3 regions of the Mesorhizobium sp. B263B2A genome follow, and region 2 is predicted to be linked to each of the others. Evidence: riboswitches for the same ligand, from Rfam matches in the RefSeq annotation. Region 2 holds a riboswitch; each other region holds the start of a gene.
The links. Region 2 has a riboswitch for cobalamin ahead of LB568_RS18685 (CbtB domain-containing protein). Riboswitches for the same ligand answer to the same signal wherever they lie in the genome.

Region 1: it holds a riboswitch for cobalamin, as region 2 does, so the genes downstream of both, bluB (5,6-dimethylbenzimidazole synthase) here and LB568_RS18685 (CbtB domain-containing protein) in region 2, are expected to answer to the same signal.
Region 3: it holds a riboswitch for cobalamin, as region 2 does, so the genes downstream of both, LB568_RS22010 (DUF1636 family protein) here and LB568_RS18685 (CbtB domain-containing protein) in region 2, are expected to answer to the same signal.

Annotation. Positions count from the first base shown of each region.
Region 1 covers NZ_JAIUIU010000001.1:668,782-676,502, forward strand. The annotation lists gene LB568_RS03225 (pirin family protein) at 1-795, opposite strand, end outside; gene LB568_RS03230 (DUF2277 domain-containing protein) at 836-1,102, opposite strand; gene LB568_RS03235 (exodeoxyribonuclease VII small subunit) at 1,276-1,527, opposite strand; gene LB568_RS03240 (histone deacetylase family protein) at 1,531-2,457, opposite strand; cobalamin riboswitch at 2,579-2,759, shown strand; partial or broken gene bluB (5,6-dimethylbenzimidazole synthase) at 2,806-3,465, shown strand; gene LB568_RS03250 (hypothetical protein) at 3,552-4,535, opposite strand; gene LB568_RS03255 (TetR/AcrR family transcriptional regulator) at 4,625-5,233, opposite strand; gene LB568_RS03260 (MFS transporter) at 5,355-6,578, shown strand; gene ribB (3,4-dihydroxy-2-butanone-4-phosphate synthase) at 6,629-7,721, opposite strand, start outside.
Region 2 covers NZ_JAIUIU010000011.1:115,744-123,464, reverse strand. The annotation lists gene LB568_RS18720 (creatininase family protein) at 1-190, shown strand, start outside; gene LB568_RS18715 (tyrosine phosphatase family protein) at 195-704, opposite strand; gene cobD (threonine-phosphate decarboxylase CobD) at 701-1,747, opposite strand; gene cbiB (adenosylcobinamide-phosphate synthase CbiB) at 1,746-2,714, shown strand; gene cobO (cob(I)yrinic acid a,c-diamide adenosyltransferase) at 2,750-3,364, opposite strand; partial or broken gene cobU (bifunctional adenosylcobinamide kinase/adenosylcobinamide-phosphate guanylyltransferase) at 3,366-3,913, opposite strand; gene LB568_RS18690 (CbtA family protein) at 3,906-4,679, opposite strand; gene LB568_RS18685 (CbtB domain-containing protein) at 4,695-4,874, opposite strand; cobalamin riboswitch at 4,910-5,108, opposite strand; gene LB568_RS18680 (aromatic ring-hydroxylating oxygenase subunit alpha) at 5,252-6,475, shown strand; gene LB568_RS18675 (MFS transporter) at 6,479-7,678, opposite strand.
Region 3 covers NZ_JAIUIU010000015.1:47,821-55,541, reverse strand. The annotation lists gene LB568_RS22035 (MarR family winged helix-turn-helix transcriptional regulator) at 1-149, opposite strand, end outside; partial or broken gene LB568_RS22030 (iron ABC transporter permease) at 307-432, opposite strand; gene LB568_RS22025 (FecCD family ABC transporter permease) at 913-1,962, opposite strand; gene LB568_RS22020 (ABC transporter substrate-binding protein) at 1,962-2,909, opposite strand; gene LB568_RS22015 (ABC transporter ATP-binding protein) at 2,958-3,743, opposite strand; gene LB568_RS22010 (DUF1636 family protein) at 3,740-4,204, opposite strand; cobalamin riboswitch at 4,226-4,436, opposite strand; gene LB568_RS22005 (autotransporter outer membrane beta-barrel domain-containing protein) at 4,790-7,721, shown strand, end outside.

The sequences.
Region 1 (7,721 bases), on a different contig from region 2:
ATACCGCTTAGAACCGAGCGAGGCGCCGCCGAACAGCATGAAATGCGCACCGGTTTGGGACGATACGATGATCTCGTCACCGGGCCGGAACACCAGCAGCCGTTCGGCCGGGAAGACGTCGCCTGAAATCGAGACCTCGCCTTCAAGCGTATAGACGGCGCGTTCTTCCGCATCGGCCGGGATTTTCACGCTGGCGCCCGGCGCTAGCCTGAGATCGGCGTAGAGCGTCTCGGAGTCGGTCCGCACCGGGGAGCGCAGTCCCTGGAAGTCGCCGATGACAATGCGGCCGCTGACACCTTCGGCGTCGATGTCGGGAAGCCGCAAGACAGCGGTGTTCTCGAACACCGGCGCCACCTCTTCCTTGTCGTCGGGCAGCGCCAGCCATGTCTGCAGGCCAGAGATCGACATCGGCGCGCCGCGCAGTTCTTCCGGCGTGCGCTCGGAGTGCACGATGCCGCGGCCGGCGGTCATAAGGTTCACGTCGCCGGGCTGGATCACCATTTCGGTGCCGAGGGAATCGCGATGCCGGATCTTGCCGTCGAACAGATAGGTCACCGTCGACAGGCCGATATGCGGATGCGGACGGACGTCGAGCGCCTGGCCGGCGCGCAGGATGGCGGGACCCATGCGGTCGAAGAAGATGAACGGACCAACCAGCCGCCGCTTGGCGGTCGGCAAGGCGCGGCGTACTTCAAAGCCGCCAATGTCCTTGGCGTTCGGGATGACCATCAGCTCGATCTGGTCGCTGGCAAAGGCGTCGCCGGCTTCAGGGTCTTTCCCTGGGAAGAAGCTCATGAACTCTCCTTGTCAGCGGCCAAGGACCGCCTTGGCCACATCAGGCGAAGCGGATCGCCGCCTTTGCCCGCAGTTTGGCCGCAACCTCTTCGCGATTGCGCGGATGCTGGTTGGTTTCGAGCGAATCGAGAAGCTCGCGCGCCGATGCCGCTATGGCTTCGACCGCATGGTCGAACGCATGCTGGTTCTGCTTCGAGGGCCGCGTCGTCCCGCTCAGCTTGCGGACGAACTGAAGTGCCGCGTCGCGGACTTCGTCGTTGGTTGCCGGCGGATCAAAATTGAACAGGGTCTTGATGTTTCTGCACATCGCTTCCGTATCTCCTCTTGTCCTGGAGCCGTTTCAATCGGGACGAACTCTATCCTCAGTCATGATCGTGTCCAAAAACCGGTGAGACCGCGCTCCAAGAGCGGTTCACCCTATCTCTTTGTTTTAACGCAATTCCGGACGGAAAACCGTCTCACACTTTTCCTGGAATTGCTCTAGTCCGCGTCGAGCGGCTCCGTCCCGACTGGCTTGCCGTCGCGCGACAGCCTGATCTTCTCGACCTTGTCCTCGGCGGCCTTCAGCAGCCGGTCGCAATGCACCTTCAACGCCTCGCCGCGCTCATAGATCTTGATCGACTGGTCGAGCGGTACGTCGCCGCGCTCCAGATCATCGACGATCTTCTCCAGCGCGTCGAGTGCCTGTTCGAAGCTCATCGCCTTGACGTCTTCGTTGGTCTCACCAGCCATCATTCATCCTTTCATCAGTCGCCCGACATGGGCGGCGACCGAAAATGCCAATCCCTGCAGATCGTAGCCGCCCTCGAGCAGGCTGACGAGCCGGTTGCGGCTGTGGCGCGCGGCGCGCTGCATCAGCTGGCCGGTCGCCCAATCGAAATCGTCCTCGGTCAGGTTGATCTCGGCCAGCGGGTCGCGGTGGTGCGCATCGAAGCCCGCGGAAATGATGATCAAATCCGGCGCGAAATTGTCGAGCGCCGGCAGCACGCGCGACAGGAAGGCGTCGCGAAATACCTCACTGCCGGTCTGCGGCGCAAGCGGCGCGTTGACGATGTTGCCGGCGCCGGTCTCGTCCTTCGCGCCGGTGCCGGGGTAGAGCGGCATCTGATGCGTGGAGCAATAGAGCACCGAAGGATCGTCCCAGAAAATGTCCTGCGTGCCGTTGCCGTGATGCACGTCCCAGTCGACGACCGCGACGCGTTCGACGCCATGCTTCTTCTGCGCATAACGCGCGGCGATGGCCGCCGTGTTGAAGAGGCAGAAGCCCATGGCCGTGGTTTTTTCGGCATGGTGGCCAGGGGGCCGCGCTGCGACGAACACATTATCGGCGCGGCCCTCAAAGACATCGTCGACGGCCGCATTGGCGGCGCCGATCGCCGCGATCGCCGCTTGCCAGCTCTTCGGGCTGGCGGTGGTGTCGGCATCGATGCGGGCGATGCCTTGGTCAGGGATGGCGGCGCGCACGCGGGCGACGAAATCGGCGGGATGCGCGTAGAGGATGGTGGCCTCGTCACCTTCCGGCGCCTTGACACGATCGAGTGCGGCGAAGGCCTCGTCGTCGAGCACCCGCTCGATGGCGCGCAAGCGGTCCGGCCGCTCGGGGTGGCCAGGCGGCGTGATGTGTTCGAGGAAGATCGGATGCGTGTAGAGACGAGTGGCCATGCTCCCTATCTAGTGCCCCGGCGCCGCGATGGCCATGCATCGCGGCTCGATCGCTGGGGAAAATCACGCCTGCGCCCATTGGCGTCGCTGCGGGGATTGGCGCCCCGGGCGGTTCGGCGTAAGGTCGCCGGCACTGCCTGGTGCCCGCCGCAAGCGGGAGAATCGGGAACACGGTTGAATTCCGTGGCGTGCCCAACGCTGTGAGGGGGACCGCGCCGGTAAATGCCACTGTCGATGACGGGAAGGCATCGGACGCGGGTTGATCCCAAGCCAGAAGACCGGCCTGGCAGACATCGTCATCCGCATGGTCAGGCGGCTGGCATCGATAGCAATCGCAAGGGACAAGCGATGCCGGAACACATGACCGCTCCTGGTAGCGACGGATTTGACCAGATGGCGCGAGACGCGGTCTACCGCGCCATGTTCACGCGGCGTGACGTGCGCAGCCATTTCCTGCCCGACGCGCTCGACGACGAGGTGCTGGCGCGGCTGCTGCTTGCCGCCCACCACGCGCCGTCGGTCGGCTTCATGCAGCCGTGGAACTTCATCGTCATCCGCGATGCCGCACGGCGCGCGGAAGTGCGCGACCTGTTCCTCGCCGCGCGCGAACAGGAACTTCCGGCCATCGAACAGGAAAGGCAGGCGCTCTACCGCAAGCTCAAGCTGGAAGGCATCTGCGAAAGCGCGCTCAACATCTGCATCACCTGCGACCGGCAGCGGTCGAAGGGTTCGCCGCTGGGACGCTGGCACAATCCGGAAATGGACCTCTACAGCACGGTCTGCGCGGTGCAGAATTTCTGGCTGGCCGCGCGTGCCGAAGGCGTTGGCGTCGGCTGGGTCAGCATCATCGAGGCGCAAGCGCTGAAGGGCCTATTGTCCATTCCCGATCACGTGACGCCGGTCGCCTATCTCTGCGTCGGCCGGGTCTCCGAATTCGCGTCCAAACCGGACCTCGAAACGCATGGCTGGGGCCGACGCCTGCCGCTGCCCGAACTGATCATGAGCGAGACTTTTTGCGGTCAGGGCGAGGTGCGGCTCAAATCGACGGTGGCACGCCTCAACGCCGTCAATGCCGCGCCGGCAAGCCCGGCCGATCAGCGTGTCGCGCCCGCCGTATCCCAGCGCGAGCCGCCGAAGGAGGCCAGCGCCTTGTCCTTGAGTTCCCTGAATTTCGACGATGCCTCGGAGAGCCGAGCGTCCCAGGCGGGATCGGGCACCTGGCCCTCAATGGTCTTGAAATAGACCTGCATCAGGCAAGCGATGGCGAAGGGCTCGATGAAAGCCGCCTTGAACGCCCAGGCAAAGACGATGGCGAGCACGAAGGCCCAACCAGCCAGTTGCCCCGGCATGATGAAGAGAATTGCGGCGGCAGGAGCCAGCATAGCCAAGAAGATGACGAAAGAGACGCCCCACATGATGACTGCCAGCCAGACGGCGTTCTTGACCATGGTCTTGCCGTTCTGGGCGTAGAGCACCACGCCTTGGCGCGCTGTCTCGAAGGGCGAGGACGAATTGATGCGGATATTGTAGCCGAGGATGATCTCGTCGACATAGGTCAGCGATAGGCGGATCACCGTGTTGATGAAGGAGACCAGGCCGCTCAGGCCCGGAATCGGCAGGAAGGCGGCAATGCCGCCAAGCAGGCCGGTGATGGCGCGGATGCCGCCCTTGACCAATTGGTCGACGACGAAAAGGATGTTGGCCTCGGCGAACCGCTCGGTCACGACTTGCCTGGCATAGGCGATCTGGTCCTGGCCGCCGGGGACGTCCTGACCGTCGATCAGATGGACCATGACGGCGATATGGCCGGCCTTGACGACATAGAGGATGTATTCGCGGATCCAGTAGACGGCGATCGAGACGATGCCGAAGCCGACCACGCTGCCCCATAGGGCAAAGGACATCGGCCCGTCGGGATCTGTGGAGATATGGCCGACGCCATAGCCGACCGAGGCGCCGGTGCCGGTCGCCATGATGTAGGCCAGCGTGATGCCGAAATAGACGATCATGCGAAAGACAATGAAGGGCCAGGTCCGCATCATGATGGACACCGACCTGCCGATATCGAAATCCCACATGCCCCGAATCCCCTCAGAGATGGCTGGAAGGATGCGCTCAGCCCGAAGATTGTCAATCGTGGGTGGGTCGCCGGACCGCGGACGGGATTTCAGTTCGGCTGCGAACCCGGTTTCCTGAGCAGGCCTTCGAGCAGTTGCTTGAACGCCGCCACCACCTTCCTCGATGTCGCTTCGGGATCGTTCGAATTGGCGATCCGCTGCGCCGCCTGGCTGCTGGCGCCGTTGATCAGCCGTGCGGCGGTCTCGGGGTCGACGCTCGGGACGACCACCCCCTCCCCCTGCAGCGCGGCAAGATGATCGGTCATTGAGCCGACGCAGGCATTGGCATTCGACCATTGTGCCGGATCGCCCAGCACGGCCGGACCGTCGCGGAACATGATACGCTGGATTTCCGGCTCCAGCGCCATTTCGATATAGGTTGTGCACTCGTCGACGAAGTGTTGCCAGCGGTTCGGCGCTCTCGATGCGACCTCATTCACCCGTGCCGCCATCTCTGCGTCGATTTCGGCGATGACCGCCTCCAGCAACCCCTTCTTGTCTCCGAAGTGATGATAGAGAGCGCCGCGCGTCAGCCCGGCCGAGGCGGTGAAATCATCCATGGACGCCTCGGCGTAGCCGATGGTGCCGAAGGCCTGGCGGGCCGCGGCGATCAGCTTGGCGCGCGTCTGCGCGATCATCTCCTTGCGTGGTTTGTGCATTCCGGCTGGCCCTATTTACATACGTCTCGTATGCCAATTGACATACGCGGCGTATGGTCTATCTAACACTCATACGCGTCGTATGTAATTGTCGAATTGTCCTTTGTCGAGGAACAGCATCATGCAGAACCCCTATTCGGAAATCTTTCGCGCCCCTGGCGCCAAGGGCTTTGCAATTGCCGGCTTCATGGCGCGCTTGCCGATCGCCATGGCTCCGATCGGCATCGTGGCGATGCTGTCGCAGACACACGGCGAGTACTGGCTGGCGGGCGCCGTTTCGGCGACATTCGCGCTGGCCAACGCTTTCCTGGCGCCGCAAATATCAAGGCTGGTGGACCGCTTTGGCCAGACCCCAATTGTCCTGCCCACCACCATCATCTCCGTGCTTGCTTTCCTCATGCTGATTGCAGCGGCCAATCAGGACTGGCCTATGTGGACGCTGTTCGTGTCCGCGCTGCTGGCGGCAGCCATGCCCAGCATGCCGGCAATGGTACGGGCGCGCTGGACCGAGATTTTCCGGGGCCGGCCTCAGATGAACACCGCCTTCGCCTTCGAATCGGCGGCGGACGAACTGGTCTATATCGCCGGAGCGTCGCTGTCGGTGGGCCTCAGTGCCGGCCTGTTCCCCGAGGCCGGCATGCTGGCGAGCACCTTGTTTCTCGCCGTCGGATCGATGGCCTTCATCCTGCAGCGGTCGACCGAGCCGAAAGTGCGACCGGTGGACCATGGCTCGAACGGCTCGGCTATCCGCCTGCGGCCGGTGCGGATCATCACCTTCGCCCTGATCTTCATCGGCGCGACGTTTGCGACAACGGAAGTGAGCACGGTGGCGATCACCAAGGAACTCGGCCAGCCGGGTGCCGCGAGCCTCGTCATCGGTGTCTACGCACTGGGATCGTTCGCGCTGGGCATCGTCGTCGGCGCGCTCAACCTCAAGGCGCCGCTGCAGCGCCAACTTGCCATCGCGGTCGCCCTGGTCGCGCTCGGCACGCTGCTGCCGCTCACCGCCGACAGCGTGCCGCTGCTGGCGCTGACCGTCTTCATCAGCGGCGTCGCGATCTCGCCGACCTTCATCACGGCGTTCGGCCTGATCGAACGGCATGTGCCGGAAGCGATGCTGACCGAGGGCATCACCTGGGTGATGACAGGCATCGGCATCGGCATGGCGCTGGGGTCGTTCGCCGCCGGCGCGGTGGTGGATGCGTTCGGCGCCCAGAACGGGTTCTGGGTTTCGGTGGTATCAGGCACCATTGCGCTGGTCACGGTGCTATTTGGGCAGAGCAGCCTGGCCATCCAGAATTGCGAACTGGATGGATGCGAAGCGGCGGTCGTTCCTGCTGAATGATCCACGAAGCGCCCGGTTTGAACGGACCGGGCGCTATCATCACCGGCAGTTCAGATGATTTCGGTTTTGGCGATATGGATGCCAAAGCCTTCGAGGCCGACATAGTGGCGTTCCCGCGAGGCGATCAAATTGATCGAGGAAATGCCGAGATCTTTGAGGATTTGCGCGCCGAGGCCGATCTCGCGCCATTCATTCTCACGCCGGCGGGCCTCCTCATGATCCTCGCGCTCGCCGCTCGCCGGGCGCTTGCGCTCCTGGTGCGCGACACCGACCGAGCCTTCCCGCAGATAGACGATGACGCCGCGCTTGCGCTCGCCCATCGCCTTCATGATGGTGTCCAGCCGGTGGCTGGTGCCGAAGACGTCGGTCACCACATCCTCGGAATGCAGCCGCACAGGCACCTCTTCCCCATCGCGGATGTCGCCGAAGACGATTGCGACGTGGTGCATGGAATCCCAGGGCAGCGTGTAGGTGAAGACCTGCGCCTTGCCGCCGAGCGTATCGATCTCCGAGCATGCCACGCGTTCGACCAGCGTTTCCTTGCGTTGCCGATAAGCGATGAGGTCGGCGACCGACACTTGCTTGAGGCCATGCTCCTCGGCAAAGGCCGCGACCTGCGGGCCGCGCTTGACGGTACCGTCGTCATTGACCAGTTCCGAGATCACACCGATCGGCGGCAGGCCGGCGAGCTTGCACAGGTCGACCGCTGCTTCGGTATGGCCGGAGCGCATCAGCACGCCGCCCTCGCGCGCGATGAGCGGAAAGATGTGGCCGGGGCGGACGAAATCGGAAGCGCCGACATTGCCGTTGGCAAGGTTGCGAACGGTCAGCGTGCGGTCGTCGGCCGAAATGCCTGTCGTCGTGCCGTGCTTGAAATCGACGCTGACGGTGAAGGCGGTGGTGTGGGCCGAATCATTGTCGGCGACCATCGGCTGCAAATTGAGGCGCTTCGCCTCCTCGCGTGGCATCGGCGTGCAGACGATGCCGGAGGTGTTGCGCACGATGAAGGCCATCTTCTCCGGCGTGCAATGAACGGCGGCGACGATCAGGTCGCCCTCGTTCTCGCGCCCGTCATCGTCCATGACGACGACGATCTCGCCGCGTTCGAAGGCACGCAGGGCTTCGACGATCTTCTTCTGGTCG
Region 2 (7,721 bases):
GCTGCTGCGCCACACCGGCACCCACGCCTTCGCCTGGATCGCCAGTGATCTCAACCCGAACGGCGTGGTCGGCGACGCCAGCATCGCAACGGCGGAGAAAGGCCGGCTGACGGCTGAATATCAGGCCGATGGCTTCATCAGCCTGCTCAGGGACGTGCGCAAGGCGAAGTTGGCCGAGTGGCTGAAATAGCCGCCTAAACGTCGATCTTCAGCGCGAATGGCGTGCCCTCGAACGCATCCGCACCGCGCCCGATCGATTCGATCGCCTCGATCATGCGGCCATTGCGGTTAAGCAGCGCATCGGCCACCGCGATCAGCCGCGGGTTGGGCGTCGCCGATGGCGACAGGGCACGCAGCGTCTGCGCCAGTTCGGCCTCGTCGCGTTTCGGCGCCAGTGCGGCGGCGATGATGTAGGCCGACGCCGTCGAGCGGCTGATGCCGGCATAGCAATGCACGAGCATCGGCTTGGCCCGATCCCAGCGGCGCGCGAAATCGAGCAGGTTGCGCACATGCTCCTCGCCCGGCATGGTCATGCCGTCCTGCGCCACCGCGATGTCGTGCATGACGAGATGCAGATGGTTTTCCCGCGATATCGAGGACGGCCGAACAACCTCGGTTCCCGCTGCCAACAAGGACAGCATGCGGTCGGCGCCGGTTCTAGCCACAGTTTCCTCGATCTTCGCCAGTGAACAGACGTGGATCATCGCGCGATCTCCCTGGCGCCATCGTCGCGCCGTGACGCCCAGCCGGCAAGAGCCGATTCGAGCCGCCGCCACTCTTCCTCGCTCCCCGGCAGGCCGGCGCGCAGGACATGCGGCCGGTCGGAGAAATGCCGAAGCAGGATGCCGCTCTCGCCAAGTGCCGAAAACAGGCCGGCGGCATCCGCCAGACTGAGATAGCGAAACAGCGTGGTGCCGCCGGCGACAGCAACGCCGAAGCGGCCGAACAGGGCGTCCAGCCGCGCCGATGCCTCTATAAGGGAAGCCCGCATATCCTCCTGCCAGCCGATATCGGCAAGCGCGCGAATGCCGTACTCCAGCGCCGGGCCGGCGACAGCCCATGGCCCGAATTGCGTCTCCAGCAATTCCACCGTCAGCGCATCGGAAAGCGCAAACCCGAGCCGTAGGCCGGCCAGGCCAAAGAACTTGCCGAACGAGCGCAAGACGACGATGCCGCCCTGTCCGACATCGCCGGCAAGACTATGTTCGCGCGGACCGACATCCATGAATGCCTCGTCGACGACCAGCAGCCCGCCCTTGGCGCGCAATTGCACTGCCAACGCCAGCAACCGATCGCGCTCGATGATGCGCCCGTCCGGGTTGTTCGGATTGACGATGATGGCAAGGTCAGCTTCGGCCAGCATGGCAAAATCGCTGACTTCGCTCACCCGATGCCCGGCGATCGCTGCTGCGCGGGCATGTTCGGCGTAGGTCGGCCCCAGCACCAAAGCCTTGCCGGGCCTGGCCAGCGCCGCCACCCGCGGCAGCAGGATCTGCGTGCCCGGTGCCGCCATGACATGGGCTGGCGACGGCGCGCCGTAAGTGCTGGCCGCGATCGCTGCCAGTTCGCGCCCGCGCGCGGCCTCCGGCAATCGCGACAGCGAGGTGGCGGGCAGATCGAAAAGCGGGTAGGAGTGCGGATTGATACCGGTCGAGAGGTCGACGAAAGGCAGTACGGCGTTGGGGAAAAGCACCCTCGCCCGGCCAAGACTTCCACCATGGTCCACCGCTCCATCAAGAAGCTTCATGTCAGTCCTGATCGCTTTCCTGTCATTGGCCATCGAATTTTTTCTGGGTTATCCAGACTGGCTGTTTCGCGCCATCGGTCATCCGGTGACGTGGTTCGGCAGGCTGATATCCTTTCTCGACCTAAGGCTCAACCGCGCTACTGATCCCGACGCGCTGCGTCGCCAACGCGGTGTCCAGGCGCTGCTGGTCATCGTGCTGGTGCCGGCGGTGATCGGTCTCTGCGTTCAGATCCTGCTCTGGTTCGTTCCCCTAGGGCTGTTCGTCACCGCGCTCCTGGCGACATCGCTCCTGTCGCAGAAGAGCCTTTACGAACATGTCGAAGCCGTCGCCGATGCGCTGGACTCAGGCGGTCTCGCCATGGGTCGCGTCGCCGTCTCGCGCATCGTCGGCCGCGATCCGGAAACGCTGGACAGGGCCGGTGTCTGCCGTGCGGCGATCGAGAGCCTGGCCGAGAATTTTTCCGATGGCATCGTCGCCCCCGCCTTCTGGACCGGTGTCGGCGGACTCGCCGGCGGCGCCGCCTACAAGGCCGCCAATACCGCCGATTCGATGATTGGCCACCGCACCCCGCGCCACGAAGCCTTCGGCTGGGCGGCGGCGCGCTTCGACGACTGGATCAACTTGCCGGCGTCGCGGCTGACCGCTCTGCTGATCGTGCTGGCGGCTTTCCTGGTCAAGGAAGCCGATCCGAACAATGCCTGGCAAGCAGTGCGGCGCGATGCGAAAAAGCACCGCTCGCCCAATGCCGGCTGGCCGGAAGCGGCTATGGCCGGCGCGCTTGGTCTGGCACTCGCGGGACCGCGCAGCTATGGCGGCGTGCTGGTCGACGATGTCTTCATGGGAGAAGGCGGCCGCCGCGAAGCCGACAGCCTCGACATCAGGCGGGCGCTGAAACTCTACCGCGTCGCCGATTATCTGCTGATCGGGCTGTTCGGGTCGGTCGCGGCGATCGCAATTGTGGCGTGATCTCACCCTCCCCCTTGTGGGGAGGGTAAGGAACATCAGAACTCGATCCCCTGCTGCGCCTTCACACCTGCCGAAAAATGGTGCTTGGTCACGCCCATCTCGGTGACGAGGTCGGCTTCTTCGACAAGCGCCGGCTTGGCGTTACGGCCGGTGACGACGACATGCAGGCCCTCGCGACGAGCTTTCAGCGCGGCAACCACCTTGCCGAGATCGAGATAGTCGTAGCGCAGCGCGATATTGAGTTCGTCGAGCACGACGAGGCTGATCGACGGATCGGCGATCAACTCCAGCGCCTTGGCCCAGGCAGCTTCGGCCGCGGCGATGTCGCGCTTCAGATCCTGTGTCTCCCAGGTGAACCCTTCACCCATCGCATGCCAGACGACACGATCGCCGAAAGCGGCGAAAGCGTCTTTCTCGCCGGTGTGCCATTTGCCCTTGATGAACTGGACGACGCCGACCCGCTTGCCATAGCCAAGCATCCGCAGCGCCAGGCCGAAAGCGGCCGTGGTCTTGCCCTTGCCAGGTCCGGTGTTGACGATCAGCAGGCCCTTCTCGACCGTCTTGCTTGCCACCTCGGCGTCCTGCACCGCCTTGCGCTTGGCCATCTTGGCGCGGTGGCGCTCTTCATTCTTGTCGTCGATGTCGGTCATCTCACTTCACCTTGAGCGGCAGCCCGGCCACCATCAAAAGCACCGTATCGGAAATCGCCGCGACCTGCTGGTTGAGCCGGCCGGCGGCATCGCGGAACCGACGTGCCAGGGCATTGTCCGGCACGATGCCTTGCCCGACTTCGTTGGACACCACGAACCAGGACCCGCGCGGTCGCAACAGCACGTCAGTCAGCCGCCGGCATTCCTGCTCGATATCGTGTTCGGCCAGCATGTGATTGGTCAGCCACAGAGTGAGGCAGTCGACAAGCACCGGCTGATTGTCCGGCAGGGCCTCGAGCGCGCCGGCGAGGTCCAGCGGCGCATCGATGGTCGACCAGCCCTCGCCGCGCCGCGTCCGGTGCAGCGCGATGCGCTCACGCATCTCGTCGTCATAGGCTTCAGCCGTGGCGATATAGGTCCATGGCGAGGGCAATGCCGTCGCCAGGATTTCGGCGTGGGGGGGGGGGGGGGGGGGGGGGGGGGGGGGGGCGCGCTCTTGCCGGAGCGCCCGCCGCCAATGATGAAAGTCAGCTTGCCTTGATCAGGCAAAGCTGTCGCGCAGGCTGGTCGCGGTGCCGGTGAAGCGGCCGCGCACCACGCCGACGACCGCGCCGAGCACCAGCCAGAACACCAGATTGGTTACGGTCACCGCCACCACGAACTGATGATGCAGGCCTTCCGGGATCGGCGTCTCGAAACTGTCGGGCTGCGGCGCGCCGACAATATGCGGGGCGACGATCAAAGCCACGCCGAGGATCGCGAGCGGCAGCGATTTGCGGAAGGCGATCAGCCCAAGACCGATCGCCGTGGCCGCCACCGTCGAGACCCACCAAATCTGGCGCGGCAGCAACTCGGCCGCCGGCATCGCCGGCAGTTCCGGCGGCAGGCCGAGGCCAGGCGCCAGCGTGAACACGGCAAAACCTGCCAGGCCCCAGAACACGCCCTGGCGCCAATTGCCGATGCCGCCGGCGAATTCCGAGACCGCGACCAGGACCAGCGCGAAGCCGATGCCGGTGACGATGTTGGCAAGCACGCTGAAGCCGAAACGCTCGAAACCATCGGCCGGCGTCCAGCCTTCGTCCTCCGCCGCCGGAGCAGCGGTTTCTGCCGGCGCCGGTGCGGCGGTGCTCATGGCATTGGCATCCGCGGCAGTGGGTGCGGCATGGTCATGATGGTGGCCGCCACCGGCCTGCTCGTAGACTTCGGCCTTGAGGATAAGCGGCACGGTGGCATAGGCCTGCATGCAGGCGAGAACGACGCCGGCCACGAGCCCTGCGATCGCCGCGATGAACACGACGTTGCGAAACAGGTTCATGATGTCAAATCCTCGTCAGTGGCAGGGAAACGCCATCGAATGACGATAGTCGTGGGCGGCATTGTGGACCGCATCGATATGCGAGAAGCCGACAAAGCCGACAACGAAGATGCCGAGCAGCGCGGCGAGCGCGAGCTGCATGAAGCGCGACTGCGAGGAGACCGAGGTGCCGAGGGAGACGGAAGCGGTATTCATGTCTTGTCCTTTCACCCTCCACCCGAGGGCATCGAAGTCAGTTTCCTGTCGCCGGCAGGTCTCCTGGCTCGCGGATAAGCGCCCTTCTCCACCTTCCCGAAGAAAAATCTTCAGTGGCATATGGAGAGGACTACCGCACACAGTTGCGGGGGCAGCCACGGCATTGGGCAACGATTGAGCCCGCACCGCATTCCCTCTTGGCTCCAAAACGGAACCGACGACAGCGGGACTATACGGAAAATCATGACACGCGGCAAACCAAATTCCGCCGGCAACCAGCGCGATTGCGCCATGCCGGCGACATCGGCGGTTCTCGGCACCACAATTGACAATTATGCTGGCCGGGTATCGGCTGGCCATTTCACAGGAAGCCAGCCATGCAGCCTCCAGCCCTGCAGCCACCAGTCCTGCAGCCCAATGCCAGCGAGCGCGATCGCTACAACGGCCTGACCCGGGCTGAAGCGACGTTGCCGTCATCGGCCTATTGGGACGGCGAGAGCTATCGGCGCGACCTCGATGCGATCTGGTATCGAAGCTGGCTGCTCGTCGGCCGCGAGGCCGATCTTGCCCAACCGCTGGCGTTCCGCACTTTCCGCGTCGGCACGCAGGAAATCGTCGTGCTGCGCGACGAGACCGGCGAACTGCGCGCCTTCCACAACACCTGCCGGCATCGCGGCTCGCAGCTTTGCCAGGAAAGCGAAGGCCGGCTGAAGGCGCGGCTCATCACCTGCCCCTATCACGCCTGGTCGTATTCGCTGCGCGGCGACCTCGTGCGCGTGCCGTCGAAATCGCTGCCCGAAGGCTTCGACAAGGCCGACCATCCGCTCTATCGCGTCGCACTGTCGGTATGGCGCGGCTTCGTGTTCGTCAATTTGCAGGAGGACGCGAATTTGCAGGAGGACGCCGCCGGCTCGGCGCAGGCCTCCTTCGATCCCGCCTCCGGCGATCTCGGCAATTGGCCGCTGGAAACGCTGGTATCAGGCCATGTGCTGCGCAAGGTGATGAACTGCAACTGGAAGATTTTTTGGGAAAACTTCAACGAATGCCTGCACTGCCCCGGCGTTCACAAGGACCTGTCGCGGCTGGTGCCGATCTATGGCCGCGGTCTGATGAGCCGGCATGACGACCCCGAATGGGTGCGCCACGCCGACAATGACGCGCCGGAATTTTCGGGTGGCCTGCGCGCCGGCGCCGAAACCTGGTCGCGCGACGGCAAGACCCATGCACCGGTCTTCGCGGGCTTGACGCCAGCCGAGCGCACCGCCGGCCAGACCTACGCCACCAGCATGCCCTCGATGTTCATCGTCGGTCATGTCGACTATGTCAGGACCGTGCGGCTGGTGCCGCTCGGCCCCGAACAGACCGGGCTGGTCGCGGAATGGCTGTTCGCGCCCGAAGCGCTCGATGCCCCGTCGGCCGACATCGACAACATCGTCGCCTTCGGCACGCAGGTGCTGGAGGAGGACGCGGCGATCTGCGAGGTCAACCAGAAGGGCCTGCGCTCCATGCGCCACAAAGCCGGCGTGCTGATGCCCGAGGAATATGATCTGCACCGCTTCCACAACTGGGTGCGCGAGCGCCACTCGGCGCTTTCGCCGTGACCGTCACAGTGACTTCGGCAGATACCGCCAGGTCACGAAGCCGCAAACCGCGGCCAGCAGGCTCAGCGTGACGAACACCGAGCCGAGCCCGAAGAAGATCAGCACCACGGAATAGACCAGCGGCGGCGTCAGCTCGGAAAAATCGAGATAGGTGCGGTAGACGGCTGCCATCTGCGCGCGCTCGTAGGAGCGTACCGAGCGCATGAAGGCCGTCGAGCCCAGCGCATCGAGCGCGATGGTGAAGAACGCGCCGCCAAGCAGGAAAGCGCCGGTCACCAGCGGAGCGGTCGCTCCCACCGTGCCCGCGGCCAGCAGCATCGCCGACATGGCGAAATAGGCAAACGTCATGGTGCGCCGGCCGCCAAAGCGTTTTCCAGCCTTGCCCCAGAAGATGGCCATGAACAACAGCGCGTTGCCGGCCGAGACGAGCAGGCCGCCGGCGATATCGCCCTGCCCGGTGATGACCATGAACAGTGGGCCGTACACGAAGAAGGTCGTCCAGAAGCAGGAGCGTCCGAAAGCGATCAGCCAGGCCAGCCTCAGCCTCGGCTGCGCGACGAAGCGGCCGATATTGGCGAGTGGGTTGACCGGTCGTGTCTTGCCCGGCTGGATCGACTGGTTGTCACCAAGCCGATAGAACCAGAACAGCGCCAGCAAGGCCACTGCGAACACCGCCACCGCACCATGCGCGGCCCAGATGCCGAAATGCGCGTAGAGGAAGATGCCGAGCGTCGGCCCGCCGGTCCAGGCAAACATCGACCACGCCATGCGAAGCGATTCGGCCTGCATGAAGTCGGTCTTGCGGATGTGGTCCATGATGTAGAGGTTGAGCGTGATCGACAGCGCGCTGGCGCCCATCACCCGGCACAGCATCCCCGCTACTTGTCCGGCAAGCGTGTGGGTGACGAAGAACAGCGAGCCGATGGCGAGCAGGCAAGCCCCTGCGGTATAGACCCAACGCCGCGCAAAGCGGCGGATCAGCATCGGCATGAACAAGGTCACCGACAGGCCGAGCAGCGCCACGATGGTGTAGAGGATCGAGACCATCTGCTCGTTGTGGAGGATTTCGTAGGCCTGGATCGGGATGACGCTCGACACCGTGGCGCGCGCGAAGGATTCGACCGCATAGAGCGAGGCGAAGGTGCGCGCGTCCGCGGCCTTGAGGGCCGGGAGCCAGATCGGATGGCGCACATGGGTCGACATTGCTTCCCCAAAGCAGAATCACCGGTGAAATCTGCCTTGGTCG
Region 3 (7,721 bases), on a different contig from region 2:
ATGCCCGCTTCCTTGGCGACGCGCACCATCAGCCGCCATTGCGCCGAGGACAGGCCAAGGCCGCTGGCGCGCGTTTCGAAACGCTTGCGCATCAAGCGCTGCACGTCGTGGATCAAAAATCCCAATCTGTCCAAGCCATCTGAAACCATGAGCGGTATATATAATAAGCGTGCTTACCATTCAAGCGCCACATTGCAGTTGAAAGCCGGCAAATGTGCATGGCAGTCGTGCGACGCGATCATGGTTAGCGCCAGGTGAACGAGGCGCCTCCGGAAACAGCCGAACTGGGCCCAGAACCTGCTGCTTTCACAGGCGGTTTCGGACGACGACGAAGAAGGCGCCGAGCGAACTGGTGATGATTGCGATGGGCAGTTCTTGCGGCGGCAGCAAAGTCCGGGCCAGGAGTTCGCCTGCCAGCAGCGGCGCGGGACCGGTGCAATCGCCATCCTGACGGGCACGGCTGCCCAGCAAGCGCCGTCGTACTCCGTCGAAAGGACATGCCAGGCTGGCCGATTGCGGTATCCGGGCGTCGTCACTCCCCTTGAGAAAGGCAGTATAATTCAGGCGTTCCCGACGCTGGATTGGCCGGTTTCGGCGAACAGGAGGGTAAGATGCTACGCGCAATATTCAGGGTTCTGGCTATCGTCGTCCTCTGCTCCACCGCCGTCGGAATCACGGCAAGTCTGACCATGGCTGACACGCGCGACGCGGGCCACAAGCCGGGTGATAGGGGCCACTAGGCCCACTGCCCAATGCCGACGTGCGATCGGGCAATTCGCCGCGGCCCAAGTTGATGGCCCGTTGCTCCCGCAGCGGGCCTATCTTTCGCCTAGGGCGGCAGGACCAGCGCCGCGAGCACCAGGTGAACGACGCGACCCCGGAAACAGCCGAACTGAGCAGGACACGCTGCCTTCACACGCGGTTCCGGACGACCATGGTGACGACGAAGAAGGCGCCAAGCGAGCTGGTGATGATGCCGATGGGCAGTTCCTGCGGCGGCAGCAATGTCCGGGCCAGGAGATCGCTTGCCAGCAAGAGCACCGCCCCGAATAGCGCGCAGCTCGCGATCAGGCGCAGATGCAAGGGACCGGCCAGCGGGCGCGACAGATGCGGGATCATCAACCCGACAAAGCCGATGACGCCGGCGACGGAGACCAGGATTGCCGTCGAGAAGGCGGCGACGAGAAATGTCGCCCGGCGCATCCGCGCCACCGGCACGCCAAGGCTCTCGGCGGCACTTTCACCGGCCAGGAAAGCGTCCAACCGGCGATGGTTCCAGAGCCCGTAAACCGCAATCGTGCCGGCGCCCACCGCAGCCAGCCAGACATTGTCCCAGCGCGCCAGTCCAAGCCCGCCCATCGTCCAGAACAGCACCGAATGGGCCGCGCGCTGGTCTCCGGCAAAGACCAAATAGTTGGTCAATGCCGTGAACATGAAGGAGACGGCAAGGCCGGCGAGGATCAGCCGTTCCGGGCCTTGCCCCCGCACCCGCGTGACCAGCAGCAGGACGATGCAGGCCGCCAGTATGCCGCCGGTGAAAGCCGCGACCGGCAAGGTCCAGGTGCCGAAACTGTCGCCAAAGACGGTGATGACGGAAACCGCGCCTGCCGCGGCTCCCGACGACAGGCCGAACAGGAAAGGATCGGCTAGATCGTTGCGAGTCACCGTCTGCAAAAGCGCACCGACGATGCCCAGGCCCCCGCCGACACAGATCGCCAGGATCGTACGCGGCAACCTGAGATCGACGACGATCTTGCCGATCGGGCCCGATACCGAATGTTCCTCCAGCCCGATGGCATGGCCAAGTGCGGCAATGACATCCCTCATCGGTATCAGCGTCGACCCATAGGCGATCGACAGCAGCACCAGGGCCGCCATCGCCACCGCGCCCGCCGCCATGGCCAGCGTGAATGCCTTGTGCCCCGAAAGCGCGCCGGATTTATGCGTAAGCGCAAGATGCATCAGAACGCTTCCGGATGCATCGCCCTGGCGATCTTGCCGATCGCCTCGATGTTTGCCGGTCCGGGCGTCAGTTCGGCATAGCGCAGCGCCACGAAGCGCTCGTTTTTGACCGCGTCCGTCTCCTTCATCGCCGGGTGTTCTTTAAGGAAATCGAGCAGCTTCCTGTAGCCGCCGCCATCCTGGTAGTCGAGCAGGATGAGGAATTGCGGGTTGCGCGACGCCACCGTTTCCCAGTCCGTGTTGCCCCAGCTGGTGTCCATGTCGGCCATGATGTTGTCGCCGCCGGCCGCCGTGATCATGGCGCTGGGGATGGCGAATTTCCCGGCGGTGAACGGCTTGTCCTCGCCGGAATCGTAGAGGAACACCCGCGTTCCCTTGGCGCTGCCGACTTTCGCGGTGATATCGGCCAGTTGTGCCTTCCAGCCGGAGACGAGCTTTTCCGCGTCGGCTTCCTTGCCGAAGATCTTGCCCAGCTTTTCGACGTCGCCATAGAGCAGGTCCATCGAGGCGGCGGACCTGCTCTTGTCGAGATGGACGCAGCTTTCGGTCAGCACAAGCGTCTTGATGCCGTGCGGAGCCAGCGTGTCGGGCGTCACCTCGCCACCCGGCTTCATGCCGTAGTACCAGCCGGCAAAAAAGAAATCGGGCTCGGCGGCGACCAGGTTTTCGAGCGTCGGGTATTTTGGCGCCAGTTCCGGGATGGAGCCCTGCTCGGCCTTGAATTCGGGACCGACCTTGTACCATCCGGTGATGCCGGTCAGGCCGACGATCGACGGCTGCAGCTTCAGCGCGAAGGCCATCTCGGCCATGTTGAGATCCTGGATGACGGCGCGCTTGGGCGGCGCGTCGAAGGTCAGCGGCTTGCCGCAGCTGTCGACGGTGACGGGAAAGGCGAAGGCCGTCGAGGCCAGCAGCGAGAAGAAGAGCGACATAGCGAGACGTTTCACGGATTTTGCTCCTTGGCTGAACAGTGTCGGATGAGGAATGGTCTTCGATCAGGAAGACGGCGCGGCGCGGTTCGGAACGTCGAACACCGTCAGTTCCCGGTCTTCGGTCGGATGGCGCAGGCGAAACACATCGACGCCGAAGATCTCGCGGATCAGCTGTTGGGTGAGTGCTTCGCGCGGTGCCGCCAGCGCATGCAGCCGGGCTTCGTTCATCACCGCGACCCTGGTGGCGAAGGGTGCCACCAACGCCAGATCGTGCAGCACCGCGATCACCGTCATGCCGAAGCCGGCGACGAGTTCGAGCAATTCGCCACGGGCGCGCGGATCGAGATGGTTGGTCGGCTCGTCGAGGAACAACACCTTCGGTTGCTGTGCGACGGCGCGGGCAAGCTGGGAGCGTTGGCGCTCGCCGCCCGACAGCGAGCCGATGGTGCGGCCAAGCAGCGGCAACAGGCCGGTCCGGCGCAGCGCGTCAACGACGATGTCGCGTTCCTCGCTCCTGCGCCTCAAGCCGGCATGCGGGACGCGGCCAAGTTCGACATAGTCGATTACCGCGAGCCGCGGATCCGGCTGGTCGGTCTGGCCGACGACGGCGATGTGCAGCGCGCGCTCGGCGGCCGAAATCCTGTCCAGGCGCCGGCCGCCAAGCTTCACCTCCCCGGAACTGGGCCTGAGCATGCCCGACAGCATGCGCAGCAGCGTGGTCTTGCCGGCGCCGTTGGGGCCGATGATGGCGAGCCGATCGCCCGATGCCACCGACAGGCTGACCGACAGGACCAGGTCCCGGCCGTTCGCCGTCGCGCCCAGATCGCGCGCTTCGAGAAGCGGCGTCATCGGTTTCCCTCCGCAGGCGTGCCCGGGATGCGGGCCACGGTCTTGCCGGCCAGTCGCGGCGGACGTTGCCCGGAGTTGCACCAGCCGTCGGCGAGCGAGGCATAGAGGCTGGCGAACTGCGCGAGATCGCCGGCATCGGCTTGCGCATCGATCGACCCGAACAGATAAGCGGCCTTGCCCGGCGCCTGGAAGGCCACCGTCAGCGGCCGCGCGCAGCCCGCCATGCACTCGACGCCCTCGACCGTGAAGCCTTGCGCCACCGCAGGGGCCGAGAGCCGGGAGCGCAGGATGTACAAGCTTTCGCCCGACCTGATCCCACTCGGGACGTCGCGGCAAAGCGTGCACACGATGATGCGGTGAATGAGATGAATGGGATCGATGGCGCCGTCCAACTTTCCGTCACTTTCCAAAACTGGCGACGGAAGGATGTTGGCGAGCCGGCCGACAAGACCGACGTCCACGTCTCCTCCCGGCACACCCCGTCCGGTCAACTCCGTAATGGCAGGTCTCCTGGCTCGCGGGTCTCGGCTCGATCCTGCCTTCCCAGCCTTGCCGGCCAGTGGCATTTCGGATCTTGCTCACCGCTTACAGTTGCGGGGGCAGCCACGGTCTCGACCCCTTTCCGGGGATCTCACCGTGTTCCCTTTTCACCCCTTGCCTTTCGGCGCGGGGACCATCACGCACCCACCGTAGATTTCCATCGATCGCACCGCAACGGTTTTTGCGATGCTATTTATTAATGTAATAACATTACGTGTGAAGCGACATTTGCGGATAATGTCAACCCCTATTGTCTGGAAAGCCGAGACGTCTGCCGGCAGAGAGGGCCGGCCAAGCGATCCCTCGATCAATGCCACCGCAGGCCCGCCCCCCTGTATAGTTTTATGGGCTAATTTAGATACTACAAATATAAATTTTGTCCTCACCGCTATATAGTTGCAGTTGCACAACATTCTTAGCGTTTTGGTAGTCCTCTGGACTATAGATGGATTGCCGGGCGGTAGCATTCATGCTGCGTTCGGGCATCTGGAATTAGGGGCGAAGGCATGGTGGGACGGGTTCACGCGCGCGGCGGGGTTTTGACTGCAGCGCGCGGCCGGTTTTTGGCGGGGGCTTCCCTGGCAGTGCTGGTCGTTGCCGGGGTGGCGCCGCGCCAGGCGATCGCGGGCAACTACGTCGCCAACAGCGATGGCTCGCTTCGCGCCGCGATTACCGCCGCGAATGCCGATCCTGATCCTAACGCGACGATCACGTTGACCGGCAGCTTCACCGTGTCGTCCACCAGCCTTCCGACGTCGACTAAGCCGCTGACGATCGACACGCAAGGTTTCACCCTCTTTGGCGCACCGGGCAGCGGCGTCGCAATTTCCGGCGCTGGCGCCGTGCGGACGCTGATGGGCACGTTCAAGGGCTCGGATGGCGGCACTTCATCAGCGGGCCTGCAGATCCGGACTGGGGCCGCGGTGATCAATATGGGCTTGGTTCAAGGCGGAACCGGGCCTTCAGGATCCGGCGGTTCGGGCGTCGATTTCGGCGGCCCGGGCGCTGTCGCGAGCTTGACCAATCACGGCACCATCCGCGGTGGGCCGGCTACGAGCGGCAACGGCGGCATTGGCGTCTACGTTCGAAATGGCGCCGGTCAGATCATCAACACCGGCACCATCGAAAGCGGTGGCCCGGGTGGGGGCGCTATCGCAGCCAACGGCGCTACCGTCTCACTCGATATTGTCAACAGCGGCGTGATCCGGGCCGGTGCCGGCGCTAACGCAATCGGCTGGATTTCGAGCGTCACGCCGACGACGGGCGTAATCAACCTCGAGCTCCAGGACGGCTCGCAGATTTTCGGCAATGTGGTGGCGAACGCCACGGCGACCACCGACCGCCTCCGGCTCAACGGAACCGGCTTCTCTGTCCTGGATGGTTCGATTGGCGCCGCCGGGCAGTATCGCAACTTCGATATTTTCGAGAAGACCGGCAGCGGCACCTGGGCACTGACGGCCGACAACACGGCGACCACCAACTGGGATATCCAGCAAGGCACGCTGCAACTGGGAAATGGTGGCACCAGCGGCTCGATCATCGGCGACGTCACCAACGCCGGCATGCTCGCCTTCAACCGCAGCGATGCGCTGACCTATGGCGGCGTTATCAGCGGCACTGGCTCGGTCAGCCAGATCGGCAGCGGAACGACGATCCTGACCGGCGCCAACACCTATAGCGGCGGCACGGTGATCAACGCCGGGACACTTCAAGTGGCCGCCGACGGCAATCTCGGCGCGACTTCGGGCAATCTCAGTTTCGGCGGCGGCACGTTGCGCACGACCGCCAGCTTTTCCACTGCCCGCAATGTCCAGCTCAATGGCAATGGCGGCTTTGAAACGGCCGGAGGCACGCAACTGGACCTTACCGGGCAGGTGACCGGCGCCGGCACGCTGGTCAAGCACGGCTTGGGTACCCTCAATGTCATCAACTTATCCAACAGCTACACGGGCGGCAACATCGTCAATGCCGGCACGCTTGTCGGCAATGCAGCCTCGATCCGGGGCGACATCGGCAATGCCGGCACGGTCGTCTTCGACCAGTCGATGGACGCCAGCTTTGCCGGCGATATCTCCGGCACCGGCGCGATGGTGAAGGATGGTGCCGGCACGCTGACCCTTTCAGGCACGTCGCTGCTGGACTGGACCATCGACCAAGGCGGCCTCGTCGCGGCGGCCGAGCGCTTCGGCGGCGATGTCTCGATCGGCGCCGGCGCCTCGTTCACCTTCGACCAGACCGCCAATGCGAGCTATGCCGGCGCGCTCTCGGGCGCCGGAAATTTCGTCAAGGACGGCTTGGGAACAGTGGTTCTGACCTCGGACAACTCGGCTTTCGCCGGCGCCACTTTGGTCAATGGCGGCACGCTCGCCGCGGGCGCGGCCAACGCGTTCAGTTCCGCTTCGCAGTTCTCGGTCGCCTCGGGCGCGACGCTCGATCTCGCCGGCACCTCGCAGACGACCGCAGGGCTGACCAACGCCGGAACGGTGGGCATTGCCGGCAGTCTTGGAAGCAAGCTGACCGTCAGCGGCGACTATGTCGGCAATGGGGGCAATATTCTCATCGGCACCGCCCTGGGTGCAGACAACTCACAAACCAACATGATGGTTATCGCCGGGGGTACGTCAGGCACGGGCACGCTCCAGGTCGTCAATCTCGGCGGCGGCGGGGCGCAGACGGTCGAAGGCATCAAGATCGTCGATGTCGGCGGCGTCTCGAATGGCAGCTTCTCGCTAAAGGGCAACTACACCTTCGAAGGCGATCAGGCGGTGGTCGGCGGCGCCTATGCCTACCGGCTCTACCAGGGCGGCACGAGCACACCCGGCGACGGCGACTGGTATCTGCGTTCCGCCCTGATCGATGGCGGTGGACCCGGAACGCCGCTCTATCAGGCCGGCGCACCGCTGTACGAGGCCTATGCGGGTGCGCTGCAGACGTTCAACCAGCTAGGCACGCTCCAGCAGCGACTCGGCAACCGGTCGTGGACCGTGGAAGCGCAAGGCGCCGACGGGGTTTCCGACGATGTGAGGGCCGAGGCAGGCATCGGCCTGTGGGGCAGGATCGAGGGCACCAGCGGCTCCTACGATCCGGAAAACTCCACAACCGGGACGACTTACGACACTTCGACCTGGAAGCTTCAGACTGGCGCAGACATGCTCCTTTCCGACACCGCCGCCGGTCAGCTCATCGGCGGTGTCGCTTTCCAGTACGGCACCGTATCAGCCGATGTCTCGTCGCTATTCGGCGGCGGGTCGATCGACAGCACCGGCACCGGCGTTTCAGGCTCGCTGACCTGGTACGGCGCGGAAGGGTTCTACCTCGACAGCCAGGCGCAGGTGATCTGGTATGACAGCGATCTCGACTCGGCGACCGCCGGACAGCGGCTGGTCGATGGTAACAACGGCGTCGGCTACGCACTCGGCGTCGAAGCGGGCAAGCGTA